DNA from 3 places in the Kitasatospora sp. NPDC034023 genome. Region 2 is predicted to be linked to each of the others. Evidence: riboswitches for the same ligand, from Rfam matches in the RefSeq annotation. Region 2 holds a riboswitch; each other region holds the start of a gene.
The links. A riboswitch is a leader RNA that binds a small molecule or an ion and turns the genes downstream of it on or off. The one in region 2 is predicted to bind cobalamin.
Positions count from the first base shown of each region.

Region 1 (7,370 bases), on a different contig from region 2:
CGAACCGTGACCGCCGAGCGCCGCTGTCTGTTCTTCCTGGACAACGTCGAGCACGCGGCCGAGGTCCGGGCACTGCTTCCCTCCAGCGGGCTGGTGGTGGTCGCGAGTCGGCGGCGGCTGCCCGCGCTGCGGACGGACGGCGCGGAGGTGCGGCAGCTCGGGCCACTGAGCGCGACGGCCGGCACCGACCTGGTGCGGGCCTGGCTGGGCTCCGGGCGGGGCACCGACGCGGAGCTGGCGGAACTGGTCGAGCTGTGCGGCGGGCTGCCGCTCGCGCTGAACGCGGTCGGGAGCCAGCTGCTGGACCAGGACCACCTGCCGGTCGACCGGGTGGTGGCCGAACTGCACGACCGGGAGGGCAGGTTGGCGATGCTGGAAGACGAGGACAGTGATCTCGGCGCGACGTACGACCTGGTCTACGAGCGGCTGTCGCCGGAGGCCCGGGCGCTCTACCACCTGATCGGCGTGCACCCCGGCCCCTTCGTGTCGGCCGAACTGGCGCATGCGGTCGGCGTGGCGCGGGCCGGGCAGGCGATCAAGCAGCTGCGGGCCGTCCACCTGGTGGACGAGGTGCTGGACGACGACCGCGAGGCCCGCTTCCGGGCCCACGACGTGGTGCGGCTGCACGCCTACGCCCGGGCGCGCGAGCTGCCCGACCACGAGGAACTCCTCGCCGGCGTCGTGGCGTACTACCGCGGCCGGGCCTCGCTCGCCGACCGTGCGATGGCCAAGCAGCGACTCCGGTTGCAGGACCCGAGCGGCGACGACCTGCCGCGCTTCGCCTCCGAGACCGCGGCCCTGGAGTGGCTGTACGCCGAACGGGCGAACTTCCGCGCGGTCGTGGAGGCGGCGGCCGAGCAGGGCTGGCACGGCGAGGTGTGGCGGCTCTGCGAGTCGCTCTGGCTGCTCTACCACGACCGGAAGCTCTTCCAGGACTGGATCGCCACCCACCGGCTCGGCATCGAGTCGGCACAGTGGGACAACCAGCCGGACGCCGTGGTGCGGATGCGCAACCAACTGGCCCGCGCCTACCTCGACCGCAAGGAGTACCCGCTCGCCGCCGAACAGTTCGCGCTCGCCACGGAGCAGGCGCCGCTGGTCACCAACCGCCAGGTCGTCGGCGTGCTCTACGAGATGGACGGCCTGCTGTGTCTGGCCGACGGCCGCCCGGGCGACGCGGTGGAACGGTTCACCCTGGCCCTGGCGGAGAACCGGGGCGACGACCACGGCGAGATCGTCCAGGCCTACCACCTGGCGCAGGCGTTGATCGCCGACGGCCGGCCGGAGGAGGCGCTGGCCGTCCTGGCCGAGGCCACGGCCCAGGCCGAGGAGTCGCACGACAACGACATGCTGATGAAGCTGCCGCTGGTGCGCGCCCGGGCCCACCGGGCGCTCGGACAGCTGGACCTCGCCGTCGCCCAGGCCGAGGACTGCGCCCGGCAGGCCGGGCAGCGCAGCCAGTACGCGAAGGAGGCGCAGGCCCACACCCTGCTGCTCACCCTCGCCGAGGAGCAGGGCGACGAGGAACTGGCGGAACGCAGCCGCGAGCGGCTGCGCCAACTGTCGAGCTAGGCCTTACGGTCCGGGCTCTATGGTCTGGGCCCTACGGTCCGGTACGGAAGGACACCCGGGTGCGGCGCTCGCCGGTGCGGATGGTGAGCCCGTGCTCGGGGAGGGCGGCCGGGTCGCCGCCGTCGGCGAGCCAGCAGGCGACGGCGGAGCCGAGCAGCAGCGGATCGACGCTGGGGGCGGTGCCCGTCCAGTCCGGTTCGGCGCAGGCCGCCAGCAGCAGGCCGGTGCGCAGCCGGAGCAGGTGACGGTCCGGGCCGAGGGCGGCCACCGCGACGGCGAGGCCGGGGAGTTCGGCGGCGGAGTCGGCGAGCCAGCGTTCGGCGGGGCGCTCGGCGTGCACCTCGGTCCGGGCGAGGACCTCGGCCGTGTAGCGCAGGGCGTCGCCGGGGTGCTCGTCGGTGAGGGCGTGGAAGCCCCGTGGGCTGTGGTCCTTCGGGTCGAAGGGGTAGCGCCGCAGGCTGACCTCCGTCCCCTCGCTCGCGCCCTCGACGTCGTAGGCGGTGGGCCGGTCGGCGGCTCCGGGGCCGAGGACGGGCTTGGGGTAGGGCGGCAGGGCCGGTTCGTCCCCTGGTTCGTCCAGTTGCTCCAGGAAGGAGTAGAGCAGCGGGCGCAGCACCCGGGCGGATTCGCCGCGGCGGGCGAGTGAGCGGTCGGTGATCTCGCGCAGGTCGGCGGGGTCCCGGGCCAGAGCCTTCTCGACCTGGGCGGGGAGGTCTCCGTCGGGGTCGAGCACGGGTGCGGCCTGGCCGAAGGCGTAGCTGGGGGAGCGCGGGTCGAGCTCGGCGGCGCCGGTGGCGACGAGCATGGTGGGGCGTTCCAGGGCGGCGCCGTAGAAGGAGACCGAGCCGTGGTCGCCGATCAAGACGTCGGCGGCGACCAGGGCGGCCTGCCAGCCCTGGTGCGGCGGGATCAGGCGCAGGCCCATCCGGCGGGCGGCGTCGAGCAGGGACTCCGGGTCGTGCCGACTCCAGATGTTGGGGTGCAGGACGACGGCCACGGTGTACTCGTCGGCGGGCAGCCGGCGGACCAGGCGCTGGGGCAGGTCGGGGCGGCGGCCGAATAACGAGTGCTCGCTCCAGGTGGAGTTGACGACGACGAGCCGTCGGCCGTCGACGGCGCCGAGTGCGGCGCGGTAGGTGTCGCGGGAGCGTCGGCTGTGCAGCATCCGGTCGAAGCACGGGTCGCCGACCACGTGGGCGACGTCCAGTGCCTCGGGGCAGGAGTCCCGCAGGCGGTCCAGTTGCTCGGGGTGGGAGAGGCCGAGGACGTCCACGAACACCCGCCCGCGGTGGGTGAGTTCGTTGCGGGACAGGCCGGCGGCGCTGACCGTGTCGCCGGTGGACTCGGTCACCAGGCGGTTGTAGCCGGCGCCGTGGGGGAGGACGACGAGCCGGGCGTCCAGGCGGTGCATGGAGGAGTGGACGGCGCAGGCGACGGCCAGGTCGAAGCGGTGCCGGACGGCGTCCTCCCAGTCCAGCACGGTGAAGCCGGGCAGGCCGTGCAGGTACTCGTCGAGGGCGCGGTCGGCGAAGGCGGAGCCGGGGTTGACGGTGAAGTACCGGGCGATGCCGTCGGGGTTCAGCAGGGTGAGGACGTCCAGGACCCGGGTGGCCGAGGTGAGGGTGCGGGCGACCGCCAGCACGCGGGCCTTGACCGGTCGGGTGTTCCAGCGGTCGGCGGGCCAGACGTGGGGGTGGGACGGCACACCATGATCGTACTCATCCGGGGTGGCGCGCCGGGTGCTGTTTCCCGAGTGTCGGTCAGCCCGCCGCTGCGGTGGGCTCGTGATGCTCGGCGGCGGCGCACGCGTCGAGGAGGGGGCGCATGTCCTCGTCCACGAGCCGGTAGCGCACCACACGTCCGTCCTTGTCGCCGGTGACCACGCCGGCCGTGCGGAGCAGCCGCAGGGCCTGGGACACGGCGGTGTCGCGCATGCCGGTGGCGACCGCGAGATCGGTGACGGCGAGCGGGCCGGCCCGGTGGAGGGCGAGCAGCAGGGCGAGCCGTCCGGGGTCGGCGAGCAGGGAGAACCGCTCGGACCAGGACCGGACGTGCGCGGCGTCGCCGATCGCGGCGATGGCCTCGCAGACCCGGTGTCCGTCGATGGTGCGGTGGCCCGCGCGGTCGGCCGGTACGAGATGCATGCGGACATTCTTGCAGGCGGCGTGCTGTGATCCTGGACACCTGCGCAGGTGCGCAGCCTTGCATGGGTCGGGGCGTGGCCCCTACGGTGTAGCCCGCCGTGGTGCTCGGGAAGACCGGTGACGGACCCTCAGGGGTCCGGATTCCGGAGCGGCCCTCGCCACTGTGATCGGGTCACTCCTCCGTCCCCGGAGGAGTGTCGTCCGTACCCACGACGCCACTGGGTGCCTCGCGCACCTGGGAAGGCGGGTACGGACGTCCCGTAAGCCAGGAGACCGGCCACGGCATCTCACGAAGTGATTCCACGAGGTGCTGGAGCGTGATCCGAAGATGACCCTGCCCGAAACCGCCGCCGCAGACGTGAAAGCGGGCGTGAGAACGGTCCCGTCCGTGCTGCCCACCTTCCGGTGGAAGCGCGAGGACACCGTCCGTACGGCCGGGCTGATGGGGGTGATCCTGGCCATGCACGTGGTGGCCTTCGGGACGCTCATCTTCCTGGTCGCACCCGAACGGTACGCGGTCGGTACCCAGGTCTTCGGGGTGGGCCTGGGTATCACCGCGTACACCCTCGGCATGCGGCACGCCTTCGACGCCGACCACATCGCGGTGATCGACAACACCACCCGCAAGCTCATGGCGGACGGCAAGCGGCCGGTCTCGGTGGGCTTCTGGTTCGCCCTCGGGCACTCCTCGATGGTGGTCCTCATGTCCGCCCTGGTGGCGGGCGGCGCGCAGCTGGCGAGCACGCTGATGGACGACGACTCGGCCACCCACAAGTGGCTCGGCATGATCGGGACGACCACCTCCGGCGTGTTCCTCTACCTGATCGGCGCGCTCAACCTGGCGGCGCTGCTCGGCATCATCAAGGTGTTCCGGGCGATGCGGGCCGGGCAGTACGACGAGGCGGAGCTGGAGGCGCACCTCGACTCGCGCGGCTTCATGGCCCGGGTGCTGAACCGGGCGACCCGCTCGATCACCCGGCCCGGGCAGATGTTCCCGGTCGGCATGGTGCTGGGCCTGGGCTTCGACACCGCGACCGAGGTCACCCTGATGGTGATGGCGGGCTCGGGCGCGGCCTCCGGGCTGCCCTGGTACGCGATCGTCTGCCTGGCGCTGCTGTTCGCGGCCGGGATGAGCCTGTTCGACACCCTGGACGGGACGTTCATGAACTTCGCGTACCAGTGGGCCTTCGCCAACCCGGTTCGCAAGGTGTACTACAACCTGACCATCACTGGGCTGTCGATCGCGGTGGCCTTCATCATCGGCACCATCGAACTGATCGGCGTGCTGCACGAGAAGCTCGACCTGACCGACCCGGTGACCGGCTGGATCGCGGACATCTCGCTGGACAACGTCGGCTACGCGATCGCCGGGCTGTTCGTGGTGGTCTGGGCGGTGGCGATCGGGTACTGGAAGCTCGCCCGGGTCGAGAAGCGCTGGGCACCCGAGGGGTCGTGAGCCGGAGGGCATGAGAGTGGCTCATGGGGCCGGGGCATGAGCCGCGCTCATGCGGCAGCGCCATGAGCTCGACTCATGCGGCCGCCCCATGAGGACAGCTCATGCGGCAGCGCCATGAGCGTCACTCATGCGGCCGCCCCATGAGGACAGCTCATGCGGCAGCGCCATGAGCGTCACTCATGCGGCCGCGAGCAGCACCCGGCCGGAACGGTGGAGATCATCCGGGTCGACGAGGGCGAGCCGGCCCTGGTGCACGACGAGCGCGGACACCCGGTGCCGGTCGGCAGCACGGTCTTCTTCGGCGCCTCCTACCCGCACGTCTGCCGCAACCCGGGGCGGCGGATGCCGGCGCTGACCATGGTGGTCTCCGCCCGGCCGCCGCGCTGACCCCTGTCCTCGCGCGCCGAACGGCGCCTGCCCGAGGTGTCCCGGGGTTCCGTCGGGAGTGCTCGGCGGGCGGTTCGGCCCGGGGGTTCGTAGGCTCGACGCATGGCGGATGCGTACGCGGGTCGGCGGGAGCGGGTGAGGGAGCACTGCAGTGCGGCCGGGGCCGATGCGGCGCTGATCACCCGGGCGGCGAACGTGCGGTATCTGACGGGCTGCGCGCCCTGTGGAGCGACCTTGCTGCTGACCAGGGAGCGGGTGTTGCTCGCGCTGCCGGACGACCTGCCGCCGGACGACTCCGGGGAGCACCTGATCGCCCCGGACGTCCCCCAGCTGCCGGTGGCGGCCGGGGCGGACACCGCGCTGGCCGCCGCGGCCGCCGCGGCGAGCTTCGGGGTGGCGGCTCTGGCGGTGGAGGAGCACGACCTGACCGTCAGCCGCCACCGGGCGGTGGCGGGCCTGGCCGAGCGGGCCCGGTTGGTCGACCTGGGGCAGGTGGTCGAGCGGCTGCGGGTGGTCAAGGACGAGCACGAGATCGCCGATCTGCGGATCGCCGCCGAGATCGCCGACCAGGCGCTCGGCGAGCTGCTGGAGTCGATCCTGGTCGGCCGCACCGAGCGGCACCTGGCGATGGAGCTGGAGCGCCGGATGATCGACCACGGCGCGGACCGGGCCGCCTTCCCGGTGTCGGTCGGCACCGGCAGCCACTCCGGCCAGGCCGCCCACCAGCCGACCGACCGCCGGGTGGAGGAGGGTGACTTCCTGACCGTCGTGATGGGCGCGCAGTACCGCGGTTACGGCGTTTCCACCGCCCGCACCTTCGTGATCGGGGCCGCGCCCGCGCCCTGGCAGGTGGAGCTGCACCGGCTGGTCTTCCGGGCCCAGCGGGCCGGCCGGGAGGCGCTCGGACCGGGCGTGGAGCAGTGCGTACCCGACCGGGCCGCCCGGCAGGTCCTGGAGGCGGCGGGCCACAGCGAGGCCTCGCCGCACCCGGTGGGCCACGGCATCGGGTTGGAGATCCGGGAGGCGCCGCGCCTCGGTCCGTCGGACATGGGTAAACTGGACAGCCGCGTGCCGGTCACCGTCGGCCCAGGGGTTCATCTCCCGGGCAAGGGTGGTGTCCGGATCGAGGACACGCTCGTCGTCCGCCCCCTCGAAGAGGGCGGGCCCGAGTTGCTCACCATCACCACCAAGGAGCTCCTCGCCCTGTGACCGCGGCCGCTCGACGGCCGTGGGCGGCAGGACGCAATCCCTTGGTTCCTTGACAGCTATATCCAGGAGTAAGTGCGCCCGTGGCTTCCACGAACGATCTCAAGAACGGCATGGTCCTCAAGCTGGACGGCGGCAAGCTCTGGTCTGTCGTCGAGTTCCAGCACGTGAAGCCCGGCAAGGGCCCGGCCTTCGTGCGTACCAAGCTCAAGGAGGTCCTGACCGGCAAGGTCGTCGACAAGACCTTCAACGCGGGCACCAAGGTCGAGACCGCCAACGTCGACAAGCGCGGCATGCAGTTCTCGTACATGGACGGCGAGAACTTCGTGTTCATGGACATGGACACCTACGACCAGCTGACCATCGAGAAGGCCGTCGTCGGCGACGCCGCCAAGTACCTGCTGGAGGGCTTCGAGGCCCTGGTCGCCACCAACGAGGGCGCGGTGCTGTACATCGAGCTCCCGACCTCCGTCGAGCTGACCATCGCCGAGACCGAGCCGGGCGTCCAGGGTGACCGCTCGACCGGTGGCACCAAGCCGGCGACCCTGGAGACCGGCGCCGAGATCCAGGTGCCGCTCTTCGTCACCACCGGTGAGAAGGTCAAG
Region 1 covers NZ_JBVIRY010000007.1:210,425-217,794, forward strand. The annotation lists gene ACZ52R_RS13720 (AAA family ATPase) at 1-1,572, shown strand, start outside; gene ACZ52R_RS13725 (hypothetical protein) at 1,604-3,277, opposite strand; gene ACZ52R_RS13730 (ArsR/SmtB family transcription factor) at 3,333-3,716, opposite strand; cobalamin riboswitch at 3,799-4,012, shown strand; gene nicT (Nickel transporter NicT) at 4,045-5,172, shown strand; gene ACZ52R_RS13740 (cupin domain-containing protein) at 5,326-5,559, shown strand; gene ACZ52R_RS13745 (M24 family metallopeptidase) at 5,662-6,768, shown strand; gene efp (elongation factor P) at 6,849-7,370, shown strand, end outside.
Region 1: another riboswitch for cobalamin. It lies ahead of nicT (Nickel transporter NicT); the one in region 2 lies ahead of ACZ52R_RS12335 (cobalamin biosynthesis protein).

Region 2 (7,370 bases):
CTTGAGCACGGCCACCACCTCGTCGGCGTCGATCCACCCCCAGTGCATCGGGTAGGTGAACTCGTCGAGCACGTAGAAGCGGTAGGTCTCGGCCGCGAGGTCGCGCTTGACCTGCTCCCAGCCCTCCTTGGCCGCCTCCTCGCTGGTCATCTCCTGTTCGGCGGAGCGCTGGATCCAGGACCAGCCGGAGCCCATCTTGTGCCAGTCGACGGTGCCGCCCTCGCCGGAGGCGCCGAGCACGCGCAGCGCGTTCTCCTCGCCGACCTTCCACTTGGCGGACTTCACGAACTGGAACACCCCGACCGGCCAGCCCTGGTTCCAGGCCCGCAGCGCCATGCCGAAGGCGGCCGTGGACTTGCCCTTGCCGGGGCCGGTGTGCACGGCGGTGATCGGCTGCGTACGGCGCTGACGGGTCGTCAGGCCGTCGTCGGGAACGCTCTCGGGGACGCCCTTGGGCATGGGTCAGGCCGCCTTTCGCATGGTTGTCGCGAGGTTGTCGCGGACGGTCGAGGAACGGTTGTCCCCGCGGTTCTCGCGGACGAGCGAGGCCACGCCCTCGGCGCGCAGCTCGTCCAGGCTGACGGCGGTGCCGCCGAGCTGCCCGGCCAGGGTGCGGGCCAGGCCCAGCCGGACCGGGCCGGACTCGCAGTCCAGCACCACGTTCGCCGTGCCCTGCGCGGCGAACAGCGCGGCCGCGCGGTGGGAGCGGGCGAGCGCGTCGCGGCCACCGGTGGCCCGGCCGTCGGTCACCACGACCAGCAGCGGGCGGCGGCTCGGGTCGCGCAGCCGCTCGACCCGCAGCACCTCGTGGGCCCGCAGCAGCCCCTCGGCCAGCGGGGTCCGTCCGCCGGTGGGCAGCGACTCCAGCCGGGCCGCGCCGACCTCCACGGAGGAGGTGGGCGGCAGCGCCAGCTCGGCGCCGGCGCCGCGGAAAGTGATCATGCCGATCTTGTCGCGCCGCTGGTAGGCGTCCATCAGCAGTGACAGCACGGCGCCCTTGACGGCGGTCATCCGTTGCCGGGCGGCCATCGAGCCCGAGGCGTCGACCACGAACAGCACCAGGTTGGACTCCCGGCCCTGGCGCACCTGTTCGCGGAAGTCGTCCTTCCGCAGCACCAGCGCCCGGCCGCTGCGTCCGCGTGCCGCCTGGTGCGGCGCGGCGGCCTGCAGGGTCGCGGTCAGGTGCAGCCGGCCGAGCGCGCCCTGCGGGCGGCGGGCGCGGATGGTGTGCCCGCCGGTGGTCTCGGCGGGGGAGCGGCGGCCCTGGGCGCCGTGGCCGGTGCCGCGGACGGTGAACAGCTTGGTCCGGTACGGGTCCCCGGCCGCGGCCGGCGTCGACTCCCGTGCGGGGGCCGGGTGTTGGGTCGGGACCGGCGACTGTGGCTGGTCGTCCCCGCCGGTCGTGGACGCCTCCGGGGCGCCGCCGTCGGAGGGCTCGGGCGCCCCGCCGCCGTCCGGACCACCGCCGTCCGGGCCGCCCTCGGGGTCGGGGCCGTCGCCGTCCGGCCCCGGGCCGTCGCCCTCGGGCTCGGGGTCGGGCTCGGGGTCGGGCTCGGGGTCGTCCCCCTGGGCGTGCTCCTCCAGCGTCCGGTCCAGCTGCTCCTCGTCCAGCCCCGGCGCGTCGAAGGGGTTGCGGCGGCGCCGGTGCGGCAGCGCCAGCTGGGCGGCCTTGCGGACATCCTCCTCCAGCACCTCGGTGCGCCCGTCCCAGGCGGCGAGCGCGACGGCGGTGCGGGCCATCACGATGTCCGCGCGCAGGCCGTCCACCTCGAACGCGGCACACACGGCGGTGATCTGACGAAGCGCCACCTCGGTCAGCTCGACCTTGGGCAGCAACTCCCGTGCGGCGGTGATGCGTTCGGCGAGTGCCCGCTCCTCCTCGGCGAACCGCGCGGCGAAGCCGGCCGGGTCGGCGTCGTAGGCGAGCCGGCGGCGGACCACGTCGGCGCGCTCGGCCGGGTCCCGGGTGGCGGCGATCTCGACGGTCAGGCCGAACCGGTCGAGCAGCTGCGGCCGCAGCTCGCCCTCCTCCGGGTTCATCGTGCCGACCAGCAGGAACCGGGCCGCGTGCCGCACCGACACGCCCTCGCGCTCGACGTACGAGCGGCCCATCGCGGCGGCGTCCAGCAGCAGGTCCACCACGTGGTCCTGGAGCAGGTTCACCTCGTCGATGTAGAGCACGCCGCGGTGTGCCTTGGCGAGCAGCCCGGGCTCGTACGCCTTGACGCCCTCGGCCAGCGCGCGCTCCAGGTCGAGCGAGCCGACGATCCGGTCCTCGGCCACGCCGACCGGCAACTCGACCAGCTGGGACGGCCGTTCGTGGCTCCCGGCGGCGGAGTGCGGCCCGTCCGGGCACTGCGGGTCGGGCGCGGCCGGGTCGCAGGCGAAGCGGCAGCCGTCCACGGCGGCGATGGACGGCAGCAGGCCGGCCAGCGCGCGCACCATGGTCGACTTCGCGGTGCCCTTCTCGCCGCGGACCAGCACGCCACCCACGGCCGGGGAGACCGCGTTCAGCAGCAGCCCCAGCCGCAGGTCGGCCATGCCGACGATCGCGGTGAACGGATAGCGGACGTCAGTCATGCGTCACTCCCAGGTGCCCCGGGCGCCAGGAACGGCAGCGATCCGGCCGCCGGCACCCCGCCCTCGATCAGCTTCCACAGCGCGTCGGTGTCCGCGTGTTCCTCGATCAGGTCGCCCAGCCGGTCCAGCCGGGCCTCGCGCGCCTCGGCGAAGGAGGTGTCCGGCGCCGGGACGAACGCCCGGCCCGCCAACTCGGCGACCTCGCGCAGGAGTTCGCGACGGAAGTCGTCGTTCTCCAGCACGCCGTGCCAGGTCGTGCCCCAGACCGAGCCCACCCGGCAGCCGTCCAGACTCTGCCCTCGGCCATCGGAGACGAACGCCTGGCCCCCCTCCACGGCCACCACCCCGTGGTGGATCTCGTAGCCCTCGACCCGGTGCCCGAACGCCTCGCCGACCGGCCGCGCCAGCACCTTCTCGGCGCCGAACCGCACCTGCGTCGGCAGCAGGCCGAGCCCGTCGACGGCGCCCGCCTTGGACTCCACCTCGTCGACGATCCCGCGCGCCAGCATCTGGTAGCCGCCGCACACCCCGAGAACCGGCAGCCCGGCCGCCGCCCGCGCCTTCAGCGCCGGCTCCAGGCCGCGCTCGCGCAGCCAGGCGAGGTCCGCCACGGTGGCCCGGGTGCCGGGCAGCACCACCAGGTCGGCGTCGGCCAGCTCCTCGGGTCTGGTGGCCCAGCGCACCAGCACGCCCGGCTCCTGCGCCAGCGCGTCCAGGTCGGTGAAGTTGGACAGCCGGGGGAAGCGCACCACGGCCACCCGCAGCACGTCCGCCCCGAGCGGCCCGCGCCCGTCGACCCGGTCCACCACCGTCGACAGGTCCAGCGAGTCCTCGGCGTCCAGCCACAGTCCGGGCAGCATCGGCAGGGTGCCCAGCACCGGACGGCCGGTCAGCTCGTGCAGCATCTCCAGCCCGGGCGCCAGCAGCCGCGCGTCGCCGCGGAACTTGTTGACGAACCAGCCGGCCACGTGCCGCTGGTCCTCCGCCGACAGCAGCGCCAGCGTCCCGTACATCGCCGCGAACACGCCGCCGCGGTCGATGTCCCCGACCACCACCACCGGCAGCCCGGCGGCCGTGGCCAGGCCCATGTTGGCGATGTCGCGGTCGCGCAGGTTGATCTCGGCGGGCGAGCCGGCGCCCTCGCAGACGACCACGTCGTAGCGGCGGCGCAGGTCGGCCAGGCACTCCAGGGCGCGCTCCAGCAGGACGGGCTTGCGCTCGCGGTAGTCCAGCGCACCCACCTCGGCGACCGGCCTGCCCAGCAGCACCACCTGGCTGCGGCCGTCCGCGCCGGGCTTCAGCAGCACCGGGTTCATCGCCGCCTCCGGCTCCACCCGGGCGGCCTGCGCCTGCATCGCCTGGGCCCGCCCGATCTCGGCGCCGTCGGCGGTGACGAAGGAGTTCAACGACATGTTCTGCGCCTTGTACGGCGCGACCCGCACACCCTGGCGGGCCAGCCAGCGGCAGATGCCGGCCGTCACCACGCTCTTGCCCGCGTCCGAGGTCGTCCCGGCGACCAGCAGCGCGTTGCTCATGCCCCACCCCTCCTCTTACCGAACGCCCTGATCACGAGATGCCCCGCGACCGTCGTACCCAGTGCCAGCGCGCCCACCCGCCGGGAGAGCGCGCAGGCCCGCTCGATGTCGTCCACCGTCACCGGCCGCAGCTCCGCGCCCAGCACCGGACGGTGCTCCACGCGCTCGCCGTACTGCAGCGTGCCGCCCAGCCGCACGCCCACCGCCCCGGCGAACGCCGACTCCGCCTGGCCCGCGTTCGGGCTCGGGTGCGAGGAGCCGTCGCGCCGCCAGACCCGCCAGGCCGTCCGGGGCTGCGGGGCGGCGGCCACCGTCAGCAGTGCGGTCAGCCGGGCGCCCGGCCAGCCCGCCACGTCGTCCAGCCGGGCCGAGGCCCAGCCGAACCGGGCGTAGCGCGGCGAACGGTGTCCCACCATGGCGTCCAGGGTGTTCACCGCACGGAACGCCAGCAGCCCGGGCGTGCCCGCCAGGGCACCCCAGGCCAGCGCGTTCACCACGGCGTCGGCGGTGTTCTCGGCCACCGACTCGACCACCGCGCGGGCGATCTGCTGCCCGTCCAGCGCGCTCGGATCCCGCCCGCACAGGTGCGGCAGCCGCTCCCGCGCGGCCCGCAGGTCGCCGTCCTTCAGCGAGCGGCCGATGGCGCGGGCCTCCCGGGTGAGCGAGGTGCCGCCGAGGACCGTCCAGGTCGCGGCCGCCGCCAGCGCCGCCCGGCCCAGCGGGCGCCGGCCCACCGTACGGTCCAGGGCGAGCGCGCCCGCCGCGACCGCGCCCACGCACAGCGCCGTGTACCCGGCCCCGGCCGTACGGTCGTCGCGCCACAGGCGCCGCTCCAGCCGGGTCGCCGCGCTGCCGAAGACGGCCACCGGGTGGCCCCGGCGCGGGTCGGCGAAGCGGGCGTCGGCGGCGTAGCCCGCGACGGCGCCCAGTGCGAACGCGGCGGCGCGGGCCAGGGGGCGTCCGGTCGCAGGACGGACGGTCACAGGACGAACGCCGGAAGGGGGCTGATCGGAAGACAACTCATCGGGAGACAGCTCGGCGGAAGGCCGCTCGGAGTCCGGTGGGGCGGGGCAGCCTGCATCGCGTGCGTGTCCTCACTCAGGGTCCGCGCCCTGGATCGACGTAGCGGGGGCGAGAGTCTCCTGGCTTCCGGGTCGGACACACCCCCGGGGCCTTCCAGCGGCTTCTGACGGCCCGCCGTGGCGATCATTCCGAGCGTGCTCCCCGGTGACAGTGGCGGGACCGCGCCGGACTCGCACCGGCTTCCTCTCCATGCCTCCGATTGGCCCCAGGATCCCATCACGCGGCCGAACCGGGAGTCAACCGAGGTCACGGAGGGGTTGGTCACACCGGGCACCGCCCCGACGCGCTGTGGGATCGCCCAGCGGAGCACCGCCCCCGGACCGGCCGCTTCGTGGGTTCGGTCGCTGGGGCGCACCGCGGTCCGCGCCTACCGTTCGGTGGCATGCGTCGCAGAAAGACCCCCACTGTCCCGCCTCCGGTGCCGTTCTCCCCCGCGGCCGCCCGCGCCCACCGGGCCGGCCTCGGCCTGACCCCCGAGCAGGTCGCGGAGGGCATGGCCGCGCACGGCGTCCGGCTGCTGCCCGCCCACGTCCTCGCCTGGGAGGCCGGCGAGCTGCGCCCCAGCGAACCGGAGTTCGTCGCCCTCGCCCGCGCCCTCTGGTGCCCCGCCGCCCAGCTGATGGACACCCGCCCGGTACGGCTGCGCGACCACCGCGTCGCCCGTGAACTCGGCCAGGCCGCCGTCGCCGACCGCACCGGCACCGTCCTCGCCACCTACCGGCAGGCCGAACTGACCGGCCAATGGGACGGCGACGAGGAACAGACCCGCGCCCTCGCCGAGGTCCTCGACCTGACCCTGCCCGAGCTCGTGGAGGCCACCGGCCGCCGGGAGGCCCTCGGCCAGCTCCTCCGCCAGTGCGTCGCGGGCCGCTGGCAACCCCGCCTCCGCGCCCTCGCCCGCATCGTCCCGGCCCCCGCCGACACCCTCGCCGCCGCTCTCACCGTCCTCCACCAGGAACACCACGTCCCCACCCACTGGGGCGCCACCACCCGCGCCGCCCCACCCCCCACCACCGACTCCCTCACCCCCCGCTTCTGGCACCTCCTCGACGCCGCCACGGACTGACCCCGCGCCCCGACGCCGGACCCCGTCCCCGCGCCCCGACCCCGCGCCGAGTGACCCGGACGGCCCAGCCCGGTGGCCGGGCGGCCGGGGCGCCGGTGGACTGGTGCACGAACACCGTCCGGTCCGTGACCAACAGAGCGGGGATCGATATGCGCTGGGGAACCGCCGCCGTCGTGGCGGCCGCCGCCGTCGGAGCCGGGGCCGTCGTCCTGGTGATCGGCCGCCGGGCCTCCGAGCGGATGGTCCGCCCGGTCACGGCCGTGCAGGAGTCCGGGCCGGTCCTGGTCCGCGGCCTCGGCGTCGGGCGGATCACCTTCAGCCGCAGCCCCGAGAGCCTGCGTCCCGGCCGCTGGGCGGTCGAGTGGGACGACGGCGGCCACGCGGTCGTCGAGGAGGTCCTGCACAGCGACGAGGAGGGCGTCACCCGTCGGCTGGTCCGCGCCGACCGGGGCACCCTCGTCCCCGGCGCCGAGGTCCGCTTCACCCCGCGCGTCCACGTCGGCGACCCCACCCGGGCGCTCGGCCTCGCCTACACCGAGACCGCGGTCGACGGCGAACTCGGCGCCCTCCCCGCCTGGTATCTCGACGGCAAGCGCGGCACGTGGGTGATCCTCGTCCACGGCCCCGAGGCCGACCGCCAGCAGACCCTTCCGGTCCTGCCCGTCCTCGACCGTCTCGGCCTGCCCGCCCTCGCCGTCACCTACCGCGGCGACGAGGGCGCCCCGGCCTCCGCGGACGGGTACAGCCACTTCGGCGAGACCGAGTGGCGTGACGTCGAGGCGGCGGTACGGCTGGCGCTCGCCCACGGTGCGGGTCGGGTGATCCTCTACGGCTGGTCGGTCGGCGCCACGATGGTCCTGCAGACGGCGGCCCGCTCCGCCTGGGCGTACGCCGTCAGCGGCCTGATCCTCGACTCGCCGGTCCTCGACCTGCCGGCCACCGCCCGCGGCGACGCCGAACGGCTGGGCGTCCGGGGTGCGGCCGTCGAACTCGGCGCCCTCGCCGCCCAGGGCCGCACCGGCGTCGACCTCGCCGACTTCTCCCGCATCGCCGAGGGAGCCGACCTGCGCGTCCCGACCCTCCTCCTGCACAGTCCGGCCGACCGG
Region 2 covers NZ_JBVIRY010000006.1:274,689-282,058, forward strand. The annotation lists gene cobO (cob(I)yrinic acid a,c-diamide adenosyltransferase) at 1-459, opposite strand, end outside; gene ACZ52R_RS12325 (putative cobaltochelatase) at 463-2,580, opposite strand; gene ACZ52R_RS12330 (cobyric acid synthase) at 2,577-4,115, opposite strand; gene ACZ52R_RS12335 (cobalamin biosynthesis protein) at 4,112-5,098, opposite strand; cobalamin riboswitch at 5,252-5,383, opposite strand; gene ACZ52R_RS12340 (helix-turn-helix domain-containing protein) at 5,581-6,264, shown strand; gene ACZ52R_RS12345 (alpha/beta hydrolase family protein) at 6,390-7,370, shown strand, end outside.

Region 3 (7,370 bases), on a different contig from region 2:
TCGGCGAGGCCGAGCAGGGTCGCCAGGGTGGCCAGCGACTTCTCCAGGTCGTTGATCCAGATGTTGCGGCCGTCGACGACTCCCGCGACCAGCCGCTTGCCGGGCAGGCCGCCGGCGGCGGCGAGGTCGTTCAGGTTGGCGGCGGCCGGGCCGGTGAAGTCCAGCGCCAGGCCCTCGACCGGGGCCTTGGCGAGCACCGGCAGGGCGTCGCCGAGGCGGTCGAAGTAGCTCGCGACCAGCAGCTTGGGCCGGTCGGCGAGGCCGCCCAGCTCGCGGTAGGTGCGGGCGGCGGCGTTGAGTTCGGCCGGGGTGCGGTCCTGGACGAGGGCGGGCTCGTCCAGTTGCACCCATTCGGCGCCCGCCGCCCGCAGGTGGGCGAGCAGTTCGGCGTAGACGGGCAGCAGCCGGTCCAGCAGGGTGATCGGCTGGAAGTCCTCGGCCACCCCGGGAGCGGGCTTGGCGAGCAGCAGGTAGGTCACCGGACCGACCAGCACCGGCCTGGCGGCGTGGCCGAGGACGAGGGCCTCGCGCAGCTCGGCGACCGCCTTGGCCGGGTTCGCGGCGAAGACCGTGTCGGAGCCCAACTCCGGTACGAGATAGTGGTAGTTGGTGTCGAACCACTTGGTCATCTCCAGCGGCGCCACCTCCTGGGTGCCGCGTGCCATGGCGAAGTAGCCGTCCAGGGGATCGGTGTCGACCGCGGACCGGTGTCGGGCGGGGATCGCGCCGACGGCGACCGTCGTGTCCAGCACGTGGTCGTAGAGGGAGAAGTCTCCGGTCGGGACTTCCCCAACCCCGGCCTCGGCGAGCTGGGCCCAGCTCTCCCGGCGCAGGTCGGCGGCGGTGTTCAGCAGCGCCTCGGCGGTGACCGCGCCCTTCCAGTACCCCTCGATCGCCTTCTTCAGTTCCCGGTTGCGACCCTGCCGGGGGTAGCCGTACGCGGTGGCTGCGGTGGTGGTTGCGGCGCCGGTGGTGGTGGCGGTGGTGGCGACTGCGGTGGTGCTGGTGGTGGTCGCTGCGGACTTCGCTGTCAAGGGACTCTCCTTCGCGAGCCTGATTCCTCTGGTCCCCGATGACGGGACGAAGGCGCGAAGGGGTGACGAACCGGACGGGCGCCCGCACGTGGGCGCGGCTCCGTCTGGTAGGTACGCCGACCCGCCCTCGAGGTCACCGGATCTCCGCGCGCGATCGGTCGCGCGCGGGCAGTGGCAGGTCTTCGGACTCGCGGGCACAGCCGCCCTGCTTCCAGGGCGGACACCTACTGGCCGTCGCTTCCCAGACCCGTCCCGGGCCCAGTGCGTATGACGGCGGTCGTTCCCACTCACCGCTGCGGGGCAGTCCCGGATTCCCACCGGGTTCCCTCTTGCGACGCGCCTGCCTGGCGGACAGGGCGAACCAGCTGCACGGCCAGCTTAGGCGCAGGACCGCGGGAGCTGAACAGGGATTCGCTCAAATCGTCCGGATACTGGGACGGCGTCGACGCGAGGAGCGGCCGGAGGACCAGGCTTCCCCATCGCGGGAGTCGGAACATGACGGCTCGTCACGGCGGGACCCACCGACACCCACCGGCGTCGCGACCCGGCTCCGCCGGTGCGGAGCAGCCCGCCTCCGCCGGTGCGGAGCAACCCGCCTCATCCTCCGGACAATTGATGGGCAAAGCCCGGTAAAGGCTGCGAACGGCACCTTGAGGTTGTCGAACACCCGTCAGTAACCTCATGGCGGTGCCGAAGCGGCCGGGCCCGACCGTGAACGGTACGGGCCTCCGACATGCCCATGCATGTCATGGCCACACCACCCTGCTCACCCGGGGTGCGTGCCCCACCTCCCGTACAGCGCAAGCACCATGCCGGTCCACGGCCATCCGCCGTGGCCGACGAGCACCTGCACGTGATCCGTCAGCACGGGCCCGAGCCCGTCCCGGCGAGCACCCCAACTGCCGGCACCGGCCGCGCCCTCACCCCCACGGAGGGTCGACTCTTGCGCTTCCACTCCCCCAGCGGTGCGCGCCCTGCCCGGGCGCGCAGACTGCTCGCCGCCCTGCCCGCCTTCGCGCTGGCCGCCACCGGCCTGCTCGCGGCCACCGCCCCCGGCGCCGCCGCCGTCCCCGGCGGGACCGCCGGCACCGGCCCCACCACCGGTGTCACCACCAAGCACGTCTGCGCCGCCCCGACCCACCCCGGCGAAATGGCCTGCCTCGCGCTCGCCCGCACCGACCTCGTCCAGCACCTCGCCCTGGCTCCGGACATCAACCCCTCCGGCCTGGGCCCCAGCGACCTCGCCTCCGCCTACAACCTCCCGACCTCGGCCGGCGCCGGCGCCACCGTCGCCATCGTCGACGCCCAGGACGACCCCAACGCGGAGTCCGACCTCGCCACCTACCGCTCCCAGTACGGCCTGCCCGCCTGCACCACCGCCAACGGCTGCTTCAGGAAGGTCGACCAGCGCGGCGGCACCAGCTACCCGACCGCCGACAGCGGCTGGGCCGGCGAGATCTCGCTCGACGTCGACATGGTCAGCGCCGTCTGCCCCAACTGCCACATCCTGCTGGTCGAGTCCGACGACGCCAACATGAGCAACCTCGGCGCCGCCGTCAACACCGCCGTCTCGATGGGCGCCAAGTACGTCTCCAACAGCTACGGCGGCGGCGAGGACTCCACCGACCCGAGCTCCGACACCAGCTACTTCAACCACCCCGGCGTCGCCATCACCGTCTCCTCCGGTGACTCCGGCTACGGCGTCGAGTACCCGGCCGCCTCCCAGTACGTGACCGCCGTCGGCGGCACCAGCCTCAACCGCGCCTCCACCGCCCGCGGTTGGACCGAGAAGGTCTGGGGCAGCAGCTCCGGCGGCAACGGCGCCGGCTCCGGCTGCTCCGCCTACGACGCCAAGCCGAGCTGGCAGCACGACACCGGCTGCGGCAAGCGCACCGTCGCCGACGTCTCCGCCGTCGCCGACCCGGCCACCGGCGTCGCCGTCTACCAGACCTACGGCGGCTCGGGCTGGAACGTCTACGGCGGCACCAGCGCCTCCTCCCCGATCATCGCCTCCGTCTACGCCCTGGCGGGCACCCCGGCCGCCGGCACCGCCCCGGCCTCCTACCCGTACGCGCACACCGGCTCCCTGTACGACGTCACCAGCGGCGCCAACGGCAGCTGCTCCCCGTCCTACCTGTGCACCGCCGCCGCCGGCTACGACGGCCCGACCGGCCTCGGCACGCCCAACGGCACCGCCGCCTTCACCAACGGCAGCACCGGCGGCAACACCGTCACCGTGACCAACCCGGGCAGCCAGAGCACCGCCCAGGGCTCCGCCGTCAGCCTGCAGATCCACGCCACCGACTCGGCCTCCGGCCAGTCCCTCGGCTACGGCGCCACCGGCCTGCCCGCCGGCCTGAGCGTCGACGCCGCCACCGGCCTGATCACCGGCACCGCGAACACCGCCGGCACCTTCACCGTGACCGTCACCGCCACCGACGGCACCGGCGCCAGCGGCTCCACCACCTTCGGCTGGACCGTCACCGGCGCCGGCGGCGGCTGCACCCCCGCCCAGCTCCTCGGCAACCCCGGCTTCGAGACCGGCAGCGCCACCCCGTGGACGGCCAGCGCCGGCGTGATCGACAACTCCGGCAGTGAGCCCGCCCACGGCGGCAGCTGGAAGTCCTGGCTCGACGGCTACGGCTCCGCCCACACCGACACGCTCGCCCAGACCCTGGCCGTACCGGCCGGCTGCAAGGCCGCCCTCAGCTTCTACCTGCACATCGACACCGCGGAGTCGGGCAGCACCGCGTACGACAAGCTGACCGTCTCGGTCAACGGCACCACGCTGAAGACCTACTCCAACGTGGACGCCGCGGCCGGCTACCAGCAGCGCACCTTCGACCTCTCCGCCTACGCCGGCCAGAACGTCACCGTGAAGTTCACCGGCACCGAGGACAGCTCCCTCCAGACGAGCTTCGTCATCGACGACACGGCCCTCACCGTGTCCTGACCATCTCCTGACCGTACGATCCGTGGGGCTGCGGCAGCCGGCTGCCGCAGCCCCACCGCCTTCCACCCGTCGGCAGCGGCGGACCACCGGGCGGGGTGGTGCGCCTGCCGAACGGTCAGCCGCTCTGCGCGCCGGCCGTCAGCAGGCCGGCCGACTTCCGGTAGGTATCCGGGGTGTGGCCGGTCTGCCCGGCCCTCCGGCCCTCTCGCGCGCGCCGCGCGGCAGGGCCTCGGGGCGGGGGGGTCAGCTCAGGGTGCGGACTGCGGCGGCGTCGTAAGGGTGCAGGTCGGCGAAGCGGCCGGCGAGGACCTTCGCGGCCCACTGCGGGTCCTGGAGGAGGGCGCGGCCGACGGCGACCAGGTCGAACTCGTCGCGCTCCAGCCGGTCGAGCAGGTTGTCGATGCCCTGGACCGGGGCGCCCTCGCCCATGAAGGCGCGGACGAAGTCGCCGTCGAGGCCGACCGAGCCGACGGTGATGGCGGTGCGGCCGGTGAGCTTCCTGGTCCAGCCGGCCAGGTTGAGGTCGGAGCCGTCGAACTCGGGGATCCAGTAGCGGCGGGTCGAGGCGTGGAAGGCGTCGGCGCCGGCCTCCGCGAGCGGGGTGAGGATCGCTTCCAGTTCCTGCGGGGTCTCGGCGAGGCGGGCGTCGTAGTTCTCCGCCTTCCACTGCGAGTAGCGGAAGATCACCGGGAACTCGGGGGAGACGGCCTCGCGCACCGCCGCGACGACCTCGGCCGTGAACTTCGTCCGGGCGACCGGGTCGCCGCCGTAGGCGTCGGTACGGCGGTTGGTGCCCGCCCACAGGAACTGGTCGAGCAGGTAGCCGTGCGCGCCGTGCAGCTCGACGCCGTCGAAGCCGATCCGTTCGGCGGCCGCGGCGGCCTCGGCGAACGCGCCGATGACGGCGTCCAGGTCGGTCCGGGTCATCGCCCGCCCGGTGCCCTCGGTGCCGTCCAGCCGGATGCCGGACGGGCCGACGGCGGGGGCGTCGGCGAACGGCGGGTCGCCCTGCTTGCGCACCATGCCGATGTGCCAGAGCTGCGGCACGATGGTGCCGCCCGCCGCGTGGACGTCCTGCGCGACGCGGGCCCACCCGGCCAGCTGTTCCTCGCCGTGGAAGCGCGGGATGTCGTCGCTCTGGCCGGCGGACTCGTGGCCGACGTACGTTCCCTCGGTGACGATCAGGCCGACGCCCGCGGCGGCGCGGCGGGCGTAGTACCCGCGCACGTCCTCGCCGGGCACGCCGCCCGGGGAGAACTGGCGCGTCATCGGCGCCATCACGATGCGGTTGGGCACGGTCAGCCCGTTGATCGTGACGGGCCGGGACAGGATCTCGGCCGCGCGGGAGGCGAAGGGGTCGGCGGCCGCAGCGGGCTCGGTGACGGTCATGGGGATTCCTCGCGGGTAAGGGGTGGTGTGCGCCGGGACGAAAACGGTTGCCCGTGCCAACCACCTCGGCGGCCCCCGCATTTCGCCGACCGCGCGAACCCCCCTGTGATCCGCGCCACTCCCCCGAGGTGGGGCGGCTTCGGCAAACCGACATCACGCATCGACGTTCAGTGGCGAGGGAGTCTCGAAGTCCCTTCGGATTTCAGGCCGGTGGGCTACGCTGTCCGGCTATGACGACCGGGACGGCCTTGCGCCGCACACGGATCGGTGACCCGGCGCTCCTCTGAGCGCCGTACGGGCCGGGGCGGGCCCGCTGTTCGATCGAGGATCCTGCGCTGCCGCGCGAGCCCCGCCTCCGTCGTGTTGACCACAGGCTCGACACATCGACCACGACAGGAGAACGCATGCCCACGAAGACGTTGCAGATTCCCACCGCGGACGGCCAGGCCGACGCTTTCGCCGCCTTCCCCGACGACGGCGAGCGGCACCCCGGGGTGCTGATGTACGCGGACGCCTTCGGCATCCGGCCCGTGCTGCGGGAGATGGCCTGCGAACTGGCCGGGCACGGGTACTACGTGCTCGTCCCCAACTACTTCTACCGGCACGGCCCGACACCGCTGCTCGACCTTCCCGAGCACATCGGGGGAGAGGCCCGGTCCGCGCTCATCGCCCAGGTGATGCCCTTGATCCAGGCGCACACCGCCGAACGCGTCCTGAGCGACGCCGACGCCTACCTCGGGTTCCTCACCGCCCAGCCCGAGGTCCGTCCCGGACCGGTCGCGGTGACCGGGTACTGCATCGGCGGCCTCCTGGCGGTGCGCACCGCCGCGGCGCACCCCGGCCAGGTGGCCGCCCTCGCCGGATTCCACGGCCCCGTGGGCGTCGCCGGGCCCGACAACCTGCACCGCCTCACCGCCGAGGTCCACTTCGGCCACGCCGAAACCGACCTGACGCCCGAGGCTCTCGGCGAGCTCAACCAGGTCCTCGATGCCGCGGGTGTCGGCTACACCTCCGAGATCTACCCCGGCACCGTCCACGGCTTCACCATGGCCGACACCGACGCCTTCAACCCCGCCGCACTGCAACGCCATTGGGAGCGCCTGCTCCCCCTCCTCGGCCGCACCCTGAAGCCGACCGCCCGGTAGGACGCTCGGCGCCGACCGGGCCAACCCCTCCCTCCCGGCTCAGGCCAAGCCGGGAGGGAGGGGCGGAGGGGCGGAGGGGCGGAGGGGCGGAGGGGCGGAGGGGCGGAGGAGCGGAGGGGCGGAGGGGCGCGGGAGACGCCGGGGGTAGCGGGCGCCCCGGGGCTCGGGTGGGACGAGCCGGGGCTGTTCAGGCCGAGTGGGAAGGCGTCTCCTTCATGCCGTCGACGATCGCGCGCGCCGTGATGGCATGGGTGAAGACGACCGTGCCGGGCGTGATCAGGTCGTGGTCGCCGGATGTGCCCTCGACCTGGACCGTGCGCTCGCCGAGGAAGGTGAACGACGCACTGTCGAAGATCCACTCGGTGCGCTGGCCGGTCTTCTCCTCGAACCGGGCCACCGCGACCCCGTGGCGGCCGACGGCGTCGACCGCGTCGTCCACCTGGACCACGCCGGGGATCTTGGCGGCGGCCCTGTAGAGCGCGGCGGAGAGCTGGGCGGACGGGTAGCTCTCGATGAGCAGATCGCCGAGGGTGGTGAACGCCTCCGCGTCCGGGCCGGGGCCGTGGCCCGCCGTCTCCGTGTAGATCTTCTTCAGCAGGGCGTCGGGGTCGGTGGGGAGGGCGGCCAGGTAGTCGTAGGACGGCGCGTTGAGGTACGGCTCGACCTTCGAGTCCAGGGAGATGCCGTCCTTGTTCTGCTGGTCGATCAGCCAACCCCGCCGGCCGTCCGGCGACGTCCAGGTCCGGCGCGTGTTCAGTGCGTCGCTGACCACCGAGCTCTTGCCGTCGACCGTCCGCACATAGCTGCCGGCGACCTTCGACTCGATGTAGACGAACTGGCCCGCCCTCG
Region 3 covers NZ_JBVIRY010000033.1:46,773-54,142, forward strand. The annotation lists gene metE (5-methyltetrahydropteroyltriglutamate--homocysteine S-methyltransferase) at 1-1,034, opposite strand, end outside; cobalamin riboswitch at 1,191-1,416, opposite strand; gene ACZ52R_RS33665 (putative Ig domain-containing protein) at 1,978-3,987, shown strand; gene ACZ52R_RS33670 (NADH:flavin oxidoreductase) at 4,231-5,376, opposite strand; gene ACZ52R_RS33675 (dienelactone hydrolase family protein) at 5,781-6,521, shown strand; gene ACZ52R_RS33680 (CU044_5270 family protein) at 6,709-7,370, opposite strand, start outside.
Region 3: another riboswitch for cobalamin. It lies ahead of metE (5-methyltetrahydropteroyltriglutamate--homocysteine S-methyltransferase); the one in region 2 lies ahead of ACZ52R_RS12335 (cobalamin biosynthesis protein).